DNA from 3 places in the Kitasatospora sp. NPDC096147 genome. Region 1 is predicted to be linked to each of the others. Evidence: riboswitches for the same ligand, from Rfam matches in the RefSeq annotation. Region 1 holds a riboswitch; each other region holds the start of a gene.
The links. A riboswitch is a leader RNA that binds a small molecule or an ion and turns the genes downstream of it on or off. The one in region 1 is predicted to bind S-adenosylmethionine.

Region 1 (3,513 bases):
GCCTGTTGACCGCTCCGTGCGCGTGTCCGGTTTCTGTTGCTGTTGCTGTCGCCACGACGGACATTATGTCGGTCCCTTATTCCGTCTTCACGCCGGGGGGTGTACCTCGGAGTGTCCGGTGCGTGCGGTATGCCCCGTTGGCAGCCGACGGGGCGTCGGAGACCCTCTCCACCGGCCCGGTGTCCGTTTTCTGACGGTTCATCGGAAGGTGCCTGCACCCGTTCGCCCCGCGTGTTGCTCCCGGACTTCTGAGGGGCCGTCGGCTACTGCCCCTTGGCCCCTCCGCCGTCCGGGTGGACTCCGCCCCCCGGGTGACGGTCCGTCGCCCGACCGGGTGACGCGGCGGCGGGCCCGGCGCAGCGAGATCGCGCGAGGGGCTCACCACGAGGGGCGTCGCGGAGTAGCATCCGGAAGTGAACGTGGTCCGGATCACACCCGGCCCGGTCGAGCCGACGCGCGCGCACCACCCATATAAGAGGACGAGCACCGGGAGCAGGGCCCATGGCGCACACGACGGACGAGACGCTCACCGTCCTCGTCTACAGCGACGACCGCAACACCCGCGAGCAGGTCACCCTCGCTCTCGGCCGCCGCCCCGCCGCGGACCTCCCCGAGGTCGAGGTGCTGGAGTGCGCGACCGTCCCCGCCGTCCTGCGCGCCCTGGAGAAGGGCGGCATCGACCTCTGCGTCCTGGACGGCGAGGCCGTCCCGGCCGGCGGTCTCGGGGTGGCCCGCCAGGTCAAGGACGAGATCTACGGCTGCCCGCCGGTGCTGGTGCTGATCGGCCGCCCGCAGGACTCCTGGCTCGCCGCCTGGTCGCGCGCGGACGCCGCCATCTCGCACCCCGTCGACCCGGTCCCGTTCGCCGAGTCCGCCGCCACCCTGCTCCGCGCCCGGGTCGCCCGCCGCACCCCGGCGTAGCGCGAGCCCGCCCGGCCGAGCGCAGCGGTGCCGCACTCCGGCCTGACGTCCCGTCAACCCCACGGCGGCCGTCTCAAGGGGAAGAACAACGCCGCACCGCCGCACCGCGGATCGCTAGGCTGGCTCCAGTCCACGTCAAGACGGAGAACTGGAGCTAGCCATGGCCCGCACCTGGCCCGACCTGTTGAGCACCCTGCTCGCCGGTGAGAACCTCACCCAGGCCGACGCCGCCTGGGCGATGGACCGGATCATGAGCGGCGAGGCCACCCCCGTCCAGGTGGCGGGCTTCGTGGTGGCCCTGCGCGCCAAGGGCGAGACCGTCGACGAGATCGCCGGGCTGGTCGACTCGATGTACGCCCACGCCGTCCCGCTCACCGTCCCCGGACCGGCGGTGGACGTCGTGGGCACCGGCGGCGACCGGGCCAAGACGGTCAACATCTCCACCATGTCGGCGATCGTCGCCGCCGCGGCCGGGGCCAAGGTGGTGAAGCACGGCAACCGCGCCGCCTCCTCCTCGACCGGCGCCACCGACGTGCTGGAGCAGCTCGGCATCAGCCCGGACGTCCCGCCGCACCGGGTGGCCGAGATCGCCGAGGAGGTCGGCCTGACCTTCTGTCCGGCCCCGGTCTTCCACCCCGCGATGCGGCACGCCGCCCCGGCCCGCCGTGACCTCGGGGTGCCGACGGCCTTCAACATCCTGGGCCCGCTGACCAATCCGGCCCGGGTGACCGCCCACGCCATCGGCTGCTTCGACACCCGGCTGGCCGGGCTGATCGCCGGGGTGCTGGCCCGCCGGGGGGCCACCGCGCTGGTGTTCCGGGGTGACGACGGCCTCGACGAGTTGACCATCTCGGCCACCTCGCACGTCTGGGTGGTGAAGGACGGTCAGGTCACCGAGACCTCCTTCGACCCGCGCGAGGTCGGCATCGAGCTGGTCGGCATCGAGGCGCTGCGCGGTGGCGACCCGGCGTTCAACGCCGCCGTGGTGCACCGCCTGCTGGCGGGGGAGCGCGGCGCCGTCCGGGACGCCGTGCTGCTCAACTCGGCCGCCGCCCTGGCCGCGCTGGAGCTCACCGACGCCCCGCTGCCCGAGCAGCTCCGGGCCGGCATGGCCCGGGCCGCCGAGGCGATCGACTCGGGTGCCGCCGAGGCCCTGCTGAAGAACTGGGCCGCCGCCACCGCCCGTACCTGACAGGTGAGTTGAAGGCCCGGACCACGGTCCGGGCCTTCGGCGTACCCGGGTGCGTCCAGATAGTGGAATGCCGTTTGACCACTCTTCGGAAGCCGCCCTAGAGTTCTGCCCAGGTCATGAGTGACAGCGACAAGCCCCAGCTTGCTGTCCGGCAACCCTCCGTCCGTGGCGGGGTGCCCTGGGTGAGGACCGGGCACTGCGGCGATCCGTCCGCAGCGCAAGCGCGGACGTCGGTGGCACAGATGCACCCCGAGGTCCCGGACCTTACGAGGAGTGCACCCCCATGTCGACTGCCACCCGTACCTGCGCCCCGCTCGCCGTCCTCGGTCACGACGTCGAGGTCCCGCTGGCCTCCGGCGAGAAGGTCACCTACGCTGCCCTCGACTACGCCGCCAGCTCCCCGGCGCTCCAGCGGGTCTGGGACGACGTCGCCGCCTACGCCCCCTACTACGGCTCGGTGCACCGCGGCGCCGGCTACCTCTCCCAGCTCTCCACCGACCTGTTCGAGCAGAGCCGCCGCACCGTCGAGGAGTTCCTCGACCTGCGCGAGGGCGACCAGGTGGTCTTCACCCGGGCCACCACCGACTCGCTCAACCTGCTGGCCGCCGCCGTCCCGGCCGGCACCGAGGTCTTCGCCTTCGAGACCGAGCACCACGCCTCGCTGCTGCCCTGGGCGCACAACGGCCTCAAGGTCACCTACCTGCGCGCCCCCCGCTCGCACGCCGAGGCGGTCGAGGCCTTCGACCGGGCGCTGCGCGAGAACCCGGCCGAGCACCGCCTGCTCTGCGTCACCGGCGCCTCCAACGTGACCGGCGAGCTCTGGCCGATCGCCGAGCTGACCGAGACCGCCCACCGCCACGGCGCCCGGGTGGTGCTGGACGCCGCCCAGCTGGCCCCGCACCACCGGGTCTCGGTCCGCGAGCTGGACGTGGACTGGATCGCCTTCTCCGGCCACAAGATCTACGCCCCGTTCGGTGCCGGGGTGCTGGCCGGCCGCGCCGACTGGCTGGACGCGGCCGAGCCGTACCTGGCCGGCGGCGGCGCCAGCCGGACCGTGGCCCGCGAGCTGGACGGCTCGGTCGCGGTCGAGTGGCAGACCGGCCCGGCCCGGCACGAGGCCGGCTCCCCGAACGTGATCGGCGCGTACGCCGTCGCCTCCGCCTGCAAGGCGCTCACCGAGGCCGGCTTCGACGCGCTGGAGGCCCGCGAGCAGGAGCTGATCACCCGTCTGAAGGCCGGCCTGGCCGAGGTCCCCGAGGTCCGGGTGCTCAGCCTGTTCGGCGAGGACGCTGCCCGGGTCGGCGTGCTCTCCTTCGTGGTGCAGGGCTGGAACAGCTCGCACTTCTCCGCCGCGCTCTCCGCCGAGTACGGCATCGGCGTCCGCGACGGCCTGTTCTGTG
Region 2 (3,513 bases), on a different contig from region 1:
TGACGAAAGGGATGTGACGGGAGGAAAGCCTCAAGGGGCGGCAATTCGCGCGGGACATAGCGGACCTAACGGGATGAAACTCCGTCAGATTCCTGACACTGGCCTGACAGTTCGCGTCTCAGCGCGACCGCCCCACGTCTCAGCCGCCGGACGGGCCCTCCGTGCACGACTCAGCCGCACCACCGATCGGGATTCGAAACATCCGATCCGCATCCGCACTCTACCGCCTGCGACCTGACGGAAATTCACCGCGACGTGCGACGGGCCGCCACCGATATCCGGAATCATTCGTTCCGGTCGCGGTGACGGCCCGTCGCCGTACTCCCGAAGCGGGTTCAGCAGCCCCCGGCCACCGCCGGAATGATCGAGATGTTGGCGCCGTCCTTGATCTCGGTCTCCAGGCCCTCGTCGAAACGCACGTCGTCGTCGTTGACGTAGACGTTCACGAACCGGCGGAGCTTGCCGGCGTCGTCCAGCACCCGGGCGGCGATGCCGGGGTGGTTGGCGTCCAGGTCGGCGATCACGGCGGCCAGGGTGGCGCCCTCGGCGGCCACCTCGGCGGCGCCGCCGGTGTAGGTGCGCAGGATGGTGGGAATGCGGACGGTGGCGCTCATGGGGGTACTCCTAAACCGGTGCTGAGGGGGGATCAGGCGGAGGCCAGGCCGGCCGCGCGGAAGGACTCCAGGGTCGGGCGGATGGTGGCGGTGAGCCCGGCGTCGGAGACGGCGTCCAGGGTCTTCAGGCCGTCGCCGGTGTTGATCGCCACGGTCTCCTTCGCCGGGTCGAGCTGCCCGGTCTCGACCAGCTTCTTCAGCACGCCGATGGTCACCCCGCCGGCCGTCTCGGCGAAGATGCCCTCGGTGCGGGCCAGCAGCTTGATCGCCTCGACCACCTCGGCGTCGGTGACGTCCTCGACCGCCCCACCGGTGCGGCGGGCGATGTCCAGCACGTACGGGCCGTCGGCCGGGTTGCCGATCGCCAGCGACTTGGCGATGGTGTCGGGCTTGACCGGCTTGATCACGTCGCGGCCGGCCTTGAAGGCGGCCGAGACCGGGGAGCAGCCCTCGGCCTGGGCACCGAAGATCTTGTAGGGCCGGTCCTCGACCAGGCCGAGCTTGATGAGCTCCTGCAGACCCTTGTCGATCTTGGTGAGCTGGGAGCCCGAGGCGATCGGGATGACGATCTGCTCCGGCAGCCGCCAGCCGAGCTGCTCGCAGATCTCGTACGCCAGGGTCTTGGAGCCCTCGCCGTAGTAGGGGCGAAGGTTGACGTTGACGAAGCCCCAGCCCTCGCCGGCCGGGTCGCCGATCAGCTCGGAGCAGAAGCGGTTCACGTCGTCGTAGTTGCCCTCGATGCCGACCAGCTCGCCGCCGTAGACGCCGGCCATCACGACCTTGCCCTGCTCCAGGTCGTGCGGGATGAACACGCAGGACTTGAAGCCGGCCCGGGCCGCCGCCGCCCCCACCGCGCCCGCCAGGTTGCCGGTGGAGGAGCAGGAGAGGGTGGTGAAGTGGAAGGCGCGCGCCGCCTCGATGGCGCAGGCCACCACGCGGTCCTTGAAGGAGTGGGTCGGGTTCCCCGAGTCGTCCTTGACGTGCAGCTGGGCGGTGAAGCCGAGCTCGCGGCCGAGGTTGTCGGCCTTCACCAGCGGGGTCCAGCCCGGGTTCAGGTTGGGCTTGGAGGCCACGTCGGCCGGGACGGGCAGCAGCGGGGCGTAGCGCCAGATGGACGCCGGGCCGGCCTCGATCCGCTTGCGCAGCTCCTCCGCGTCCTCGGAGCCGAAGTCGTAGGCGATCTCCAGCGGGCCGAAGCACTCGAGGCAGGCGAAGCTGGGGCCGAGCGGGAACTTGGTGCCGCACTCGCGACAGGACAGCCGGTCGGCGGGGCCGAGGTCGACGGAGGGTGCGGCGGAAACAGCGGTGGCCATGGTGGCGGAGACCTTTCTCCTCATCTTCCCCGTGACGCGGGCGCGCCACAGGACGGAATTGGCACCTGTCCCGCCGTGGCCGCCGATGGGCCGGATCGCGCGAGAAGGTTGCCGGGACGTCAACGGGCCGTTCCCTCAGTCCCTCTGGATGAGCTCTGTGAAGTTGTGGTCCTGCGCTCCGGCCGACCCCGACGTGCGAAGGTCTGACCGCAGTACGAAGACTGTATCCGAAGGCGCCCGAGCGGTGACCCGCCGTCCGCTGTACGAGATGCGAAACGCGAGGAGACGAGACAGTGCCCGACCAGCCTCAGCCGTCCGACCCTGCCGAGGAGTTGCTGCCCGAGGTGTCCGACTGGCTGCGCCGGCGCTCCTGGACGGCGGCCGACCGGCCGCTGGACGCCCTGCTGACGGCCAAACGGGCGGCCGGCCCGGCCGGCACCATCAGCGTGGTGCTGCCCGCCCTGGACGAGGAGCCGACCGTCGGCGAGATCGTCCGGGTGATCCGCCGCGAGCTGATGGAGCGTCTGCCGCTGGTGGACGAGCTGGTGGTGGTGGACTCCGGCTCGGCCGACCGGACGGCCGAGCTGGCCGCGGCGGCCGGGGCCCGGGTGGTCCACCGGGACGAGCTGCTGCCCCGGCTGCCGGCCGTGACCGGCAAGGGCGAGGTGCTCTGGCGCTCGCTGCTGGCCACCTCCGGGGCGATCGTCTGCTTCGTCGACGCCGACCTGCGCGAGTTCGACCCGGCCTTCGTCTCCGGGATCGTCGGGCCGCTGCTCACCGACCCGTCGATCGAGCTGGTGAAGGCGATGTACGACCGCCCGCTGGAGACCGAGGGGGCGGTGGTGCCGGCCGGCGGCGGGCGGGTGACGGAGCTGGTGGCCCGGCCGCTGCTGAACCTGCACTGGCCCCAACTGGCCGGATTCGTCCAGCCGTTGGGCGGTGAGTACGCGGCCCGCCGGTCACTGCTGGAGCGGCTGCCGTTCCCCACCGGCTACGGGGTGGAGCTCGGCCTGCTGGTGGACGCGCTGGAGCTGGCCGGGCTGGACGCGCTGGCCCAGGTGGACGTCGGGGTGCGGCACCACCGGCACCAGGACGGCCAGGCGCTCGGGCGGATGGCCGCGACCATCTACCGGACCGCGCTGGAGCGGCTGGACCGGACCGGGCGGCTGAAGAGCGGCCAGGACCTGGTGCGCCCGCTGCTCACCCAGTTCTCCCGGGACCCGGCCGGCCGGGAGTTCACCGCGCACACCCACCCGGTCGGCGCGCTGGAGCGCCCGCCGATGGTGACCGTCCCGGAGTACCACCCTCGGTGAGCCTCCGCGCGCGCCCCGTGTGCCGACTGGTTTGCCCCCGGGGGTGAGAGGCAAGGTTGGTGACATGGCCGATCACGCGACCGCACGTTCGAATCAGACCGGGGCCGCCCCCATCCTGGTGGCCTCCAACCGGGGGCCGGTGTCCTTCACCGCCGAGGACGACGGTTCGCTCACCCTGCGCAGAGGCGGTGGCGGACTGGTCTCCGGGCTGTCGGCGATCGACGACCCGTCCGCCGTCTGGGTCTGCGCCGCCCTCTCCGAGGCCGACCGCAC
Region 3 (3,513 bases), on a different contig from region 1:
TGGTGAAGGCGTACCAGATCGCCTCGGCCCGGCCGTCCCGGTCGACGAAGGAGGCGAAGGTGCGGGCACCGGCGCTGCCGGCGGCGCCGGGGCCGCCCGGGGCGGCGAACAGTTCGGTGGCCGGGACGTCGACCCGGCTGAGGCAGCGCAGCGGCCGGTCCGGGCCGACCCGGAGCACCGCCTCGGTGAGGAAGGCCCGGCCGAGCTGGACCAGCAGCGCCCCGGCCTCGGCCTCGGTGCGGTCGAACGTGCGCGGCAGGTACCGCCCGGCGGCCGGGTCCCAGACCACGGCGGTGAGCGAGACCACCTGGTTGGAGAGCGAGCCGTGGCCGTGGCCGGCGGGCGTGGTCTCGCCGGCCGCCGGGACGCCGGTGCCGTGGCCGCCGATGGCGAGCACACCGCCGACGGTGAGGTCGCCCGGGGCCGGGCAGCCGGCGACGCCGAGGCCCTGCTCGCCGAGGCGGGCCAGCAGTTCCTCCATCGAGGCGCCGGCCTGCACCCGGACGGTCGGGGCGCCGGCCACCTGCCCGGTGGGCAGGGTGATCGCGGTGAGGTGGCGGGTGGTGTCGAGCAGCAGGACGCGGGCCGAGGAAGGGGTGTCCGGGGCGACGGTGAGCGGGGCCCAGCCGTGCCGGTGCCCCTGCGGGCGCAGCCGCCAGCCGGCCGTGCGGGCCCAGTCGGCCAGCTCGGCCACGTGCTCCGGGGTGGTGGGCTCGCAGACCCAGAGCGGATCGGTGCGCACCTCGCCGGCCCAGTTCCGGTACTCCCGCTGGTACGGGACCAGCCCGCCGGGGAGGTCGGCGGGGGCGGTGCCGACCGCCCGGGCGCTGTCCGGTCCGACCGTGCCCCGCAGCAGCCAGGCCGCTCCGCCGGCGCCGAGTGCGGCGAGGGTCTGACGCCGTGTCAGTCCGCTTGGTTCGTACCGGTGTTCTGCCGATCGCTGGTCCGTCATGCCGCGACGCTACCAACGTGGATCACCCGAGGGGGCGATTCCGGCCGACGGGGGCCGGTGGGGGAGCGGTTCCGGACGAGGTGGGGGGAGGCCCGGCACGGCGGCCCGGGGTCTTGATATGGTTCCTCGCGAATCATCCAGAGGGGTGGAGGGACCGGCCCTACGAAGCCCCGGCAACTCCCCGGTCGAACCGGCGTCCGAAGTACGCGCCGTGCCGTCCGGGAGCAGTGCCAACTCCGGCCTGCCGCCACTGTGGCGCGGGAAAGATGAGGAGACACGGTGCTCTCTGTGCTGTCCTTCGTCCGGGCGCTTCCCACCCCGGCGCTTTCGCGTACCCGTTCTGTGTCTGGCGCAGGACCCCGGCCCACTTCTGCGGCCTTCCCTCGCTGACCACCCCCTGGGCTCCCCGTACGGAGCCCTCCGCGAGCGCCGCCACCCGCCGCTCGCGGGACCTGAGACGGAGTACATCCATGGAAACCACCAGCGGCGTCGGCGTCCTCGACAAGGTCACCTCCATCCTCGGCACCCTGGAGGCCGGGCCGACCACGCTGGCCGGGCTGGTCGCCGCCACCGGCCTGGCCCGGCCCACCGCCCACCGGCTGGCGGTCGCCCTGGAGCAGCACCGGCTGGTCGCGCGCGACGTCGAGGGCCGCTTCACGCTCGGCGCCCGGATCGGCGAACTCTCGGCGGCCGCCGGTGAGGACCGCCTGCTGGCGGCGGCCGGCTCGGTGCTCGCGCACCTGCGCGACGTCACCGGGGAGAGTGCCCAGCTCTACCGGCGGCAGGGCGAGATGAGGATCTGCGTGGCCGCCGCCGAACGGCTCTCCGGCCTGCGCGACACCGTCCCGGTGGGGGTGACGCTCCCGATGCGGGTGGGTGCGGCGGCGCAGATCCTGCTGGCCTGGGAGGAGCCGGAGCGGCTGCACCGGGGGCTGCAGGGGGCCAGCTTCACGGCCACCGCGCTGAGCGGGGTGCGGCGGCGGGGCTGGGCGCAGGCGGTCGGCGAGCGGGAGCTCGGGGTGGCCTCGGTCTCGGCACCGGTGCGCGGTCCGTCCAACCGGGTGGTGGCCGCCGTTACCGTCTCCGGCCCGATCGAGCGGCTGAGCCGGCACCCCGGGGCGCGGCTCGCCCACGCGGTGGTGGAGGCGGCCGACCGTCTGACGGAGGCCGTCCGGCAGTCCTGAGCGTGGCCGCCGCCCGGCGGTCGGCCGGTGCGGTGCGGCGACCGTCTCCCGGGTGGACCGGCCGGTGCCGGCCGGCAACGGCGGGTGGAGGACGGTGACGGTGCACTCGCCCCGGCCGTGCACCGGGCGGTCGGGTGGCGACGTCCAGTGGTCGGTGCCGGGCTCAGTGTCGGTCATGGCCGCCGAACCAGCCCGACGGACCGTCAGCCGGGCGTCGGCCGAGGGGGCGTCGGCCGGGAGACGGTCAGCCGGCGGACCGGCGGGAGCGGAGGTACTCGCGGGCGAGCAGCCGCAGCGCCGCGCCCTTCGGCGGGCCGACCGGGCGGCGCAGCAGGGCGGCCGGATCGGCCCGGGCGGCGGTGGCGGTGAGGGCGTCCAGGCCGACCATGCAGCGGACCATCGGCCGGTGCGCGGGCGGGGCCAGGTCGATCACGCTCCGGCCCTCGGCGAGCGTGCGGCCGGCCAGGTCGAGCTGATCGGTGATCAGGGCCCGGACGGCGGGCAGACCGGTGCCCGCCACCAGGTCGGCGCGGGTGACGCCGTGCCGGTCGAGTGCCTCCTGCGAGAGGGTCAGGCGGCCGTCGGCCAGGTCCTCGGCGAGGTCGGCGACGAAGTCGATGCGCTGGCTCGCGTCCAGGTAGGTGCGGCAGGCGGCTCGGTAGGCGCTCTGGTCGCCGGGCGGGCCGAGCACGGTGGCGACCACCATGAAGGCCGGCAGCGCGTAGACGTCCAGGTAGGTCTGGTACTCCGCCTCGGTGGCGAAGCCGGTGAAGTCGAGGTCGGCGAGGGAGCCGGCCAGGTGCTGCGGCACCAGGGTGCGCAGGGCGGGGTGGGCCGCGACGGTGTGCAGGAACGGGCGGAGCTCGGGGTGGTCCGTGCCGCCGTCCGCCAGCGCCCCGGTCACCTCCAGCTCCCACTGCGCGTATGCGGCGCGGCGCCCGTCCAGCGGGCCGCTGTCGAGCAGGGTGTCGGTGCGGTGCATGTAGGCGGTGGCGGCGATCACGTGCGGCACCAGCCGTGCGGGCAGCAGGAGCCGGGCCGCGAGCGCGGCCTCGCGGCGGTACCGCGTCACCTGCTCCCGCTGCCGGGTGTAGTCCTCCCGCAGCCCGGGGTCGGTGATGCCGGCCGCGTCCAGCGCCTTCGTCCAGCCGGTCAACTCGCGCCCGCCCTCTTCCGGTTGGTCCGTCCGGCCCGTTCACCCGGCCCGTTCACCCGGCCCGTTCACCCGGCCCGTTCACCCGGCCCGTTCACCCGGTGCGTCCGCTCGGTGGACGACCCGCGTCGTGATCGTCCGGGGCGAGCCTAGCCGGACTCTGGGAGGTCACAGGCGGTCGGGTGGCCCCCGCGTCGGCAGGAGGGCGGCGGGGCCGCGCGGGC

Region 2: it holds a riboswitch for S-adenosylmethionine, as region 1 does, so the genes downstream of both, thrC (threonine synthase) here and ACIRBX_RS10945 (aminotransferase class V-fold PLP-dependent enzyme) in region 1, are expected to answer to the same signal.
Region 3: it holds a riboswitch for S-adenosylmethionine, as region 1 does, so the genes downstream of both, ACIRBX_RS04815 (IclR family transcriptional regulator) here and ACIRBX_RS10945 (aminotransferase class V-fold PLP-dependent enzyme) in region 1, are expected to answer to the same signal.

The regions. Positions count from the first base shown of each region.
Region 1 is NZ_JBIWFX010000003.1:90,127-93,639, reverse strand. Features, by position in the region: gene ACIRBX_RS10960 (heme-copper oxidase subunit III) at 1-64, opposite strand, end outside; gene ACIRBX_RS10955 (hypothetical protein) at 502-921, shown strand; gene trpD (anthranilate phosphoribosyltransferase) at 1,082-2,113, shown strand; SAM riboswitch class IV at 2,226-2,343, shown strand; gene ACIRBX_RS10945 (aminotransferase class V-fold PLP-dependent enzyme) at 2,397-3,513, shown strand, end outside.
Region 2 is NZ_JBIWFX010000014.1:88,769-92,281, reverse strand. Features, by position in the region: gene ACIRBX_RS31630 (ubiquitin-like small modifier protein 1) at 336-614, opposite strand; gene thrC (threonine synthase) at 647-1,927, opposite strand; SAM riboswitch class I at 1,945-2,082, opposite strand; gene ACIRBX_RS31620 (glucosyl-3-phosphoglycerate synthase) at 2,260-3,240, shown strand; gene ACIRBX_RS31615 (trehalose-6-phosphate synthase) at 3,305-3,513, shown strand, end outside.
Region 3 is NZ_JBIWFX010000001.1:1,113,316-1,116,828, reverse strand. Features, by position in the region: gene ACIRBX_RS04820 (cholesterol oxidase substrate-binding domain-containing protein) at 1-952, opposite strand, end outside; SAM riboswitch class I at 1,083-1,225, shown strand; gene ACIRBX_RS04815 (IclR family transcriptional regulator) at 1,423-2,136, shown strand; gene ACIRBX_RS04810 (phytoene/squalene synthase family protein) at 2,381-3,292, opposite strand.